3 regions of the Citrobacter sp. KH_055_1 genome follow, and region 2 is predicted to be linked to each of the others. Evidence: predicted binding sites of a transcription regulator. Region 2 holds the regulator's gene; each other region holds the start of a gene.
The links. Region 2 encodes ArgR, which controls arginine synthesis, uptake and breakdown. Its sites were predicted from a motif close to ANTGAATAAAAATACANT; they were not measured.
Positions count from the first base shown of each region.

Region 1: a site for ArgR is predicted at 1,651-1,668, ahead of argC (N-acetyl-gamma-glutamyl-phosphate reductase). Genes of this name have one in related genera too.
Region 3: a site for ArgR is predicted at 1,517-1,534, ahead of argA (amino-acid N-acetyltransferase). Genes of this name have one in related genera too.

Region 1 covers NZ_CM174473.1:4,518,986-4,522,256, forward strand. Annotated here, with positions in the region: gene argB (acetylglutamate kinase) at 1-548, opposite strand, end outside; gene argC (N-acetyl-gamma-glutamyl-phosphate reductase) at 556-1,560, opposite strand; gene argE (acetylornithine deacetylase) at 1,716-2,867, shown strand; gene ppc (phosphoenolpyruvate carboxylase) at 3,148-3,271, shown strand, end outside.
Region 2 covers NZ_CM174473.1:455,259-458,529, forward strand. Annotated here, with positions in the region: gene aaeB (p-hydroxybenzoic acid efflux pump subunit AaeB) at 1-589, shown strand, start outside; gene AC3ITF_RS02290 (barstar family protein) at 707-985, shown strand; gene yhcN-B (DUF1471 family stress response protein YhcN-B) at 1,044-1,310, opposite strand; gene argR (transcriptional regulator ArgR) at 1,686-2,156, opposite strand; gene mdh (malate dehydrogenase) at 2,593-3,271, shown strand, end outside.
Region 3 covers NZ_CM174473.1:868,352-871,622, reverse strand. Annotated here, with positions in the region: tRNA gene AC3ITF_RS04220 (tRNA-Met) at 1-3, shown strand, start outside; gene amiC (N-acetylmuramoyl-L-alanine amidase AmiC) at 78-1,331, opposite strand; gene argA (amino-acid N-acetyltransferase) at 1,567-2,898, shown strand; gene recD (exodeoxyribonuclease V subunit alpha) at 2,946-3,271, opposite strand, start outside.

The sequences.
Region 1 (3,271 bases), 710 kb from region 2:
CTGACGTCAGACAACAGGATCAGATCCGCACCCAGCGTTGCCGCCAGCACCGTCGCAGCCTGATCGGCATTGACGTTCATCAGTTGCCCTTCTTCCGTGACGCCTATCGAGCTGACGACCGGTAGAAAACCGTTTTCCAGTAGCGTGTTAATCAGCTTAGGAGAACCAGGCTGTGCCAGTCCAACATGACCTAACGCTACATCGAGCTGGGTCACTTTTACGCTGTCGCCATCGCCAAGGTACAGACCAACAGCGTCAATATGGTGTTTCTTCGCCCACGCCAGCAGCGTTTTATTCGCCGTTCCGGCCAGGGCACCGGTAATGATGTCGATCTGGTCGGCTGGCGTCACGCGCAGACCATTTTTCTTTGTCACCGGCAAGTTGAGCCCTTTCATCAGCTCGTCAACCACGCAGCCGCCACCGTGCACAATGACCAGCGGACGCTGGTGCGACTCGCGATAATTGACCAGAGCGGTAAACAAACGCTCCAGCGCCTCTTCGCTATCCAGTAAAACGCCGCCCAGCTTGATAATTAATGGATTCATCATTGCACCCTTAAAGAAGAGACTGCGTTTCAGCAAAGCCGAAACGGATATTTGCGCACTGCATCGCCTGTGCGGCAGCGCCTTTCAATAAATTGTCTTCGGTTGCCACCACAATCAGGTGCTCGCCCTGAACGGCAAAACCGATATCGCAGAACGGTAAACCCACCACATTTTTCAGGGCCGGGACACCGTTGTCATACAGACGAACCAGCGGTTTATCACCATAGGCCTGCTGCAGTGCTTGCGCCACCTGCGCATGGGTCACGCCCGGCTTCAAACGACAGGTGATGGTTTCTAAAATGCCGCGCGGGAAGTTTCCCAGATGCGGAGTGAAAATCACGTCCACCCCCAAATGTGTGGCGATTTCCGGCTGATGGCGGTGGGTAAATACACCATACGGTTGCAGGCTCACTTCACAGAAGCTGTTCGAGATGGCAGCTTTACGTCCTGCTCCACTCACACCACTGGTGGCGTTAATTACCGGCCACTGGCTGAGATCAAGCAGATTGGCATCAATCAGAGGCTTAAGCGACAACTGCGCCGCCGTAGGATAGCAACCCGGTATGGCAATTAGATTCGCGTCTTTAAGTTTGCTTGCACTCCACTCCGCCAGCCCGTAGACCGCTTGCTCCAGCAGCTCAGGATGCTGATGAGTAAAGCCATAATACTTTTCATAGAAGGCGCCGTCGTTAACACGGAATGCACCAGAGAGGTCAAACACCACGCAGCCCGCTTCCAGAAACTGTGGCGCCAGGTCATGACTAACCTCATGGGCCGTCGCCAGAAACACAACGTCTACCCCTGCGCTAAACTCGCGGATATCCGACATGGGTTGCAACGGCAAATCAACAATGCCCTTTAACTGCGGATGTAAATCAGAGATTAATTTTCCTGCATCATTGCTTTGCGCTGAGACAGTCAAAGCGGTTATGTTCATATCAGGATGGCGATTTACATAGGTCACAAGCTCTGCACCAGCATAGCCACTGGCGCCCACAATCAGCGTATTCAACATCGGGGCTGTTCACCTTCTTATATTCGGTTGCCAGGTATAAGCCTTTATCACCTCACCTTACACTTGGTGGGTTTTATTTCGCTCAACATTATTGTATTTTTATTCACAAATACTGCATGAATATTGATACTATCATGACCCGAGGTGTGTCAACAATGAAAAACAATTTACCGCCATTTATCGAGATTTACCGCGCTCTGATTGCCACACCATCGATCAGCGCCACCGAAGAAGCGCTCGATCAAAGTAATGCAGGTTTAATCACTCTGCTGGCGGATTGGTTCAAAGATTTAGGCTTCAGCGTTGAGGTACAACCGGTTCCCGGCACCCGTAATAAATTCAATATGCTGGCAAGTACAGGCACCGGTGCAGGCGGCCTGCTGCTCGCCGGTCATACCGACACCGTACCGTTTGACGACGGACGTTGGACGCGCGATCCGTTCACCCTGACCGAACATGACAACAAGCTCTACGGACTGGGTACGGCGGATATGAAAGGTTTCTTCGCGTTTATTCTCGATGCACTGCGTGATGTCGATGTGAAACAGCTGAAAAAGCCGCTCTACATCCTGGCCACCGCCGATGAAGAGACCAGTATGGCGGGCGCACGCTACTTCTCTGAAAATACGGCGATTCGCCCGGATTGCGCGATCATCGGTGAGCCAACATCCCTGCAGCCAATTCGCGCACACAAAGGCCATATCTCCACGGCGGTGCGCGTGCTCGGCCAGTCTGGCCATTCCAGCGATCCAGCGCGCGGCGTGAACGCCATTGAACTGATGCACGATGCCATCGGCCATATTATGCAGTTGCGCGACTCGCTGAAAGCACGCTATCACCACGATTCATTCACCGTGCCTTACCCGACGCTGAACCTCGGCAGCCTGCATGGTGGCGATGCCTCCAACCGTATTTGCGCCTGCTGCGAACTGCACATGGATATCCGCCCGTTGCCGGGAATGACGTTAAGCGACCTGAATGGCTTACTGACGGACGCGCTGGCCCCGGTGAGCGAACGCTGGCCTGGCCGACTGACGGTTTCCGAGCTGCACCCGCCGATCCCAGGTTACGAATGCCCGCCGGATCACCAACTGGTCGAGGTGGTGGAAAAACTGCTCGGCGAGAAAACCGATGTGGTGAACTACTGCACAGAAGCACCGTTTATCCAGACGCTGTGCCCGACGCTAGTACTGGGACCAGGTTCCATTAATCAGGCACATCAACCAGATGAATATCTGGAAACACGCTTCATTAAGCCAACCCGCGAATTAATTACCCAGGTTGTGCATCATTTTTGCTGGCATTAACCGAACGTCGCCTTGCTAATCCTTTAGTGGTAAGCAAGGCGATTCTTTTAACATTTGCATAAGCAACGCTTATTTGACGCGATGTGAATTAAATAACGTAAATTCCCGCCATTTTTTCGTTTGCTGAACCGATTTCGCAGCAATTGACGTCAGGTGTTTTACGTGGCTTTATAAAAGACGACTAAAAAGTTAAGTCCGAAAGATTTCGCGTTGCAGCCAATGCCGCTGGGACGCGAAAGATACAGGACATATTCAAAACAGATGGGGTGTCTGGGATCATATGAACGAACAATATTCCGCGTTGCGTAGTAATGTCAGTATGCTCGGCAAAGTGCTGGGAGAAACCATCAAGGATGCGCTGGGAGAGAACATTCTCGATCGCGTAGAAACAATCCGTAAGCTGT
Region 2 (3,271 bases):
CGCGCTGGCCAGTACCATTAACATCATCGTGCTGGATAACCCGATGACCTTCCACTTTAGTCAGTTCCTCGACAGTGCGCTTGGGCAGATTGTCGGATGCGTGTTGGCGTTTCTGGTGATCTTACTGGTGCGTGATAACTCGCGTGACAGAACTGGTCGCGTGCTGCTTAATCAGTTCGTGTCGGCGGCGGTTTCAGCGATGACCACCAATGTGGTTCGCCGCAAAGAAAACCATCTCCCGGCGCTTTACCAGCAGCTCTTTTTGCTGATGAACAAATTCCCCGGTGACCTGGCGAAGTTTCGTCTGGCGCTGACGATGATCATCGCACACCAGCGTCTGCGCGATGCACCAGTACCGGTAAACGAGGATTTATCCGCCTTTCACCGTCAGCTGCGACGTACTGCCGATCACATCATATCCGCAGGGAACGACGACAAACGCCGACGCTACTTTAGCCAATTGCTGGAGGAGCTTGATGTCTATCAGGAGAAGTTAACCCTCTGGCAAGCGCCGCCTCAGGTGACGGAGCCGGTGAAGCGACTCACCGGTATGCTCCACAAATACCAGCATGCACTGACCAGCAGTTAAGACTGATAAACCGACGCCAGAAGCGTCGGTTTTTTTATGGCTATACTTACCTGATGTGTGGGAATCCCTGCATAGAGAGAGCCTGTAGAGCGACTGGCGTTGGGATGGTAGCTATAGATGAACATCTATACATTTGATTTTGACGAGATTGAAGAACAGGGTGATTTCTACCGCGAGTTTACGCGGGCATTCGGCCTTGCTCGGGAAAAGGTAAGCGATCTCGATTCGCTGTGGGAGGTGGTGATGGGCGACGTTCTACCTCTGCCGCTGGAGATTGAGTTTGTCCATTTACCGGACAAACAACGCCGACGCTACGGAGCGCTGATTTTGCTGTTTGATGAAGCAGAAGAAGAGCTGGAAGGGCAATTACGCTTTAACGTCCGTCATTCAATGTAAGGCATAAAAAAGCCCCCGACAGGCGGGGGCAAGTCGTCTCGGACCAGACGACGAGGGTTTATTTGTACAGTTCAGCGGTTGCGTGCCAATGTGCGCCTTCACGCAGTTCGGTCACGCGGTAGCTGCTGGCGCCTGCTTTTTCAGCTTTGGCGACGATTTCCTGACGCATATCCATCGGTGAGCTGCCAATCTGAGAAACAGAGATGGTACCCATGGATTGCAAATTCTGTGCTTCTTGTGTGTTCACCTGATTAACCGCCGCACTGGCGCCAAAAGAGAGAACGGAAAGAAGGCTTAAGGTTGCAACAGTCGTTTTGATTTTCATGATATTTACCTCGTCGAATTCTTTTATTGGGGTCTTCGTTTCGTGACCCTCATCACAAAATCAAGTATACACTAATCACTCGATAAATTAATACCACGCTAATGGTTTCTGCTGTAATTAAGTGTTAAGAACTGTGGTTTTAATAACTTATTGGAATTAAAAACGCATAATTGAACTCATTATTTTAAAAAAATACAGTAAATTCATGGTGATATTTAATTTCGCAATTTGTGCGTTTATAATTCGAGGTATTCACTGTGTGAATGTTTTTGGATAGTGAAACGCACTATTTGTTAAATGGCAGGCAGAGGAAAAGAGTGGTCAGGAGTCAGAAAGAAAGGTTTTTCCCCGCCACGCGATGCGACGGGGAGGGGATCACAGCTCTTGTTCGAACAGTTCCAGAATAGCTTCGTACAGATCTTTTACCGAGAACCCCATCGCCGGAGTGGTGAAGATAGTATCGTCGCCCGCAATAGTGCCGAGGATACCTTCTGCTTTACCCAGTGAATCCAGCATACGTGCGATCAACTGTGCGGCGCCTGGGCTGGTATGAATGACCACCACGGCATCGTTGTAATCAATGTCCAGCACCAGATTTTTCAGTGGGCTGGAGGTTGTCGGTACCCCCAACTCTGCCGGAAGGCAGTACACCATTTCCATTTTGGCATTGCGGGTACGCACGGCGCCAAACTTGGTCAGCATGCGTGAAACCTTGGACTGGTTGATATTATCAAAGCCCTGATCCTGCAATGCGAGGACGATTTCGCCCTGAGAGCTGAATTTCTCTTCCTTGAGAAGCGCTTTAAACGCCTTTACTAATTCTTCTTGTTTTGCCGAGCTTCGCATAAGTCACCCGTAATATGGCGGTAGAAACAACATTATTGTGCATACAGATGAATTTTTATGCAAACGGTCTGCCTCATTCAAGGCTGAAATAATGTTATGAAAGAGCGGAATTTTATCAAATTTCGTTATCAAGAAACATGCCTATGTCACGGCATGCAAATAAGCTTAAAAGTAAATCAATTGTTATCAAATTGATGTTGTTTTGGGAGGGCAGTTAGGTATATTGTCAGCACCTGTTGGAAAGTTGCTCTACTGTGCGAGTCGTATTGAATTACGTAACTTAGCTTTTAATTTACGTAAGTTAAATGCATAAAAGCCAAATTTGCGTAACTACGCATTCTTGACGCGTGGTTGTTGTGTTCATCGGATTTGTGAATTATGGTCGCCGCCGCGGAGCAACAGACACTTTGCTTATCAATATAATAAGGAGTTTAGGATGAAAGTTGCAGTCCTCGGCGCTGCTGGTGGAATCGGTCAGGCGCTAGCATTACTGTTAAAAACCCAACTGCCTTCAGGTTCAGAACTCTCCCTGTACGACATCGCTCCAGTAACGCCTGGTGTGGCCGTTGATTTGAGCCATATCCCTACTGCTGTGAAAATCAAAGGTTTCAGCGGCGAAGATGCGACCCCGGCACTGGAAGGTGCTGACGTGGTACTGATCTCAGCAGGCGTCGCGCGTAAACCGGGTATGGACCGTTCCGACCTGTTTAACGTCAACGCAGGTATCGTGAAGAATCTGGTTCAGCAGGTTGCGACCACCTGCCCGAAAGCATGCATCGGTATCATCACTAACCCGGTGAACACCACCGTTGCAATCGCTGCAGAAGTGCTGAAAAAAGCAGGCGTTTACGACAAGAACAAACTGTTTGGCGTGACCACGCTGGACATCATCCGCTCCAACACCTTTGTGGCGGAACTGAAAGGCAAGCAGCCGACCGACGTTGAAGTTCCGGTTATCGGCGGACACTCTGGCGTGACTATTCTGCCACTGCTGTCACAGATCCCTGGCGTAAGCTTCACCGAGCAAGAAGCTGCTGAGCTGACCAAACGTATCCAGAATGCGGGTACTGAAGTCGTCGAGGCTAAAGCCGGTGGCGGTTCCGCAACCCTGTCTA
Region 3 (3,271 bases), 410 kb from region 2:
CCAATACATTAAGCACCCTGACGGGTGTTTTTTTGTTTCTACGGCCCGTAAAAAAAGCGCTTTTCAGCGCTTTTTTGTTATCCCCTTCTTGCCAGCGTCGCCCCATCGGCAAAATACGCTTTGATCCCTGCCAGAATCGACTCCGCCACTTCCTGCTGGAATGTCGCTGTTTTGAGCTTACGCTCTTCTTCAACGTTACTGATAAATGCCGTTTCCACGAGGATAGACGGAATATCAGGGGCCTTCAGTACCGCAAACCCGGCCTGTTCAACCTGGTTCTTATGCAGATTATTCACCTTACCGAGTTTATTCAGTACCGCTTTACCAAACTTCAGGCTGTCGGCGATAGTCAGTGACTGCACCATATCAAACATAGTGTGGTCGACGTAGCGGTCACCACTCTTGCTGACGCCACCAATAAGATCCGAGGCGTTCTGGGTTTGCGCCAAAAATTTTGCGGCCGTACTGGTCGCGCCTTTGGTGGAGAGTGCGAACACCGACGAACCGCTGGGCTGTCGGCTGGTAAACGCATCGGCGTGAATAGAGACAAACAGATCGGCACGCTGTTTCTGAGCTTTAGCCACGCGCACCTTCAGCGGAATGAAGATATCTTCATTTCGCGTCATAAAGACCTTCATGTTGCCTTCTTTCTCGATCAGCGCGCGCAGACGGCGGGCAATTTGTAGCACCACGTCTTTTTCGCGCGTCTTGTATTTCCCCACGGCACCGGAGTCTTCTCCGCCGTGACCGGGATCGAGCATAATGACAATCGGACGATCGCGCCCCGCTTTACCCGGCTGTGGACCACTTTGCGCAGGCGGCACCTGCTTATCCAGATCGCCCTTGTTGTAATCTTCAAGCAACGCCAGCAGAGGATCCTGTACATCCTGGGCATTGGCCGGATAGAGATCCATCACCAGTCGTTCTTTAAAGCCCGCTACCGGTGCCAGCGCAAAAAGCTGTGGCTTCACATTTTGCTTCAGCTCAAACACCATACGCACGGTCTGCGGGTCAAACTGCCCGACTCTTGCCGACTTGATGTACGGATCGTCCGGGCGGATCTGCGTCCCAATACCCTTAAGCACCGAGTTCAAATTGACGCCTTCAATATCTACCACCACACGCTCAGGATTACTCAGGGCAAACTGTTTGTATTTCAGCAGACGATTGGATTCTACCGTGACGCGGGTATAGCTGGACGCTGGCCATACGCGCACCGCAACGACCTGACTCACGGCAGCCAAACCGACCTGACTGACGCTCAAAAGCCACATAGCACCCGCACCTTTCAGTAAACGGCGGCGACTGATTGCTGAATTGGATCCCGACATGCTTCTCCCGAGCAAAAGAAATCTTTAGTAGAGGTAATACGTAAAACGTCCGAATTGACCGGAAACTTTAACGAATGACGCATAATCTGTCATCTACAAAAGGGTAAACATTCTTTTTATATTCACGGCATTACTGGGAAAAATCTTTAGCAGGAATAAAAATTACGCTTGCGCACAACGCGAAAACAGAATAAAAATACACAAATTACGAATAATCATGCAATAGAGGTGTGCCGTGGTGAAGGAGCGTAGAACCGAGCTGGTACAGGGATTCCGCCATTCTGTTCCCTATATCAATACCCATCGGGGAAAAACGTTTGTCATTATGCTGGGCGGCGAAGCCATCGAGCATGAAAATTTTTCCAGTATCGTCAATGATATTGGACTCCTTCATAGCCTCGGCATTCGCCTGGTTGTGGTGTATGGCGCACGGCCACAGATTGATGCCAATCTTGCTGCGCATCATCATGAGCCGGTGTATCACAAGAATACGCGCGTGACCGACGCCAAAACGCTGGAGCTGGTCAAACAGGCAGCTGGTCTGCTCCAGCTTGATATTACTGCACGCCTGTCGATGAGCCTGAACAATACGCCCTTGCAGGGTGCGCACATCAACGTGGTCAGCGGGAATTTTATTATCTCCCAGCCGTTGGGCGTGGATGACGGCGTCGATTACTGCCACAGCGGGCGCATTCGTCGTATTGATGAAGAGGCGATTCACCGCCAACTGGACAGCGGCGCCATTGTTCTGATGGGACCTGTCGCCGTTTCCGTGACCGGCGAGAGCTTTAACTTGACGTCTGAAGAGGTCGCCACTCAGTTAGCCATCAAACTGAAGGCAGAAAAGATGATCGGCTTTTGCTCCTCGCAAGGGGTCATTAACGATGATGGCGATATTGTGTCCGAACTGTTCCCCAACGAGGCCCAGGCGCGCGTTGAAGCCCAGGAAGCGATCGGTGACTACAGCTCCGGTACCGTGCGCTTCCTGCGGGGTGCGGTCAAAGCCTGTCGTAGCGGGGTACGCCGCTGCCACCTGATTAGCTATCAGGAAGACGGCACGCTGTTGCAAGAACTGTTCTCACGTGACGGGATTGGGACGCAAATCGTGATGGAGAGTGCCGAGCAGATCCGTCGCGCAACCATCAATGATATCGGCGGGATCCTGGAGCTGATCCGCCCGCTGGAGCAGCAAGGTATTCTGGTTCGCCGCTCGCGCGAACAACTGGAAATGGAGATCGACAAGTTCACCATTATTCAGCGCGATAACCTGACCATCGCCTGTGCTGCGCTGTACCCTTTCCCGGAAGAACGAATTGGCGAAATGGCCTGCGTAGCGGTGCATCCGGACTATCGTAGTTCATCGCGTGGCGAGGTTTTGCTGGAGCGGATCGCCGTGCAAGCCCGGCAAATGGGGCTCAGCAAGCTGTTCGTGTTGACCACGCGCAGCATTCACTGGTTTCAGGAGCGCGGCTTTACCCCGGTGGATATCGACCTGCTACCGGAAAGTAAGAAAGAGATGTACAACTATCAGCGGCGGTCAAAAGTGCTGATGGCAGATTTGGGATAGAGGTCGTTGCCGGATGTGGCATAAATGCCTTATCCGGCCAACAAAACCTACTCTGTAATGCCGTCATTAAACAGCGCAGACAGCCCGCTGCGACGTTCCGTGCGAATAGCAACAGCCGCAGTTAATATCCGCTCATCGGCGTACAACGACAGGCGGCGGCGCGCGCGGGTAATGGCGGTATATACCAGTTCGCGGGTGACAACGGGTGAGTGCTGGCTGGGCAAAATCAACGCCGCATGATCAAATTCAGACCCTTGCGATTTGTGCACCGTCATCGCCCAGGTGGTTTCATGTTCCGGCAAACGGCTGGGCTGCACCGACTTGATGGACCCATCCGGCAAAGCGAACCATACCCGCAGCCCCTGCCCACGAT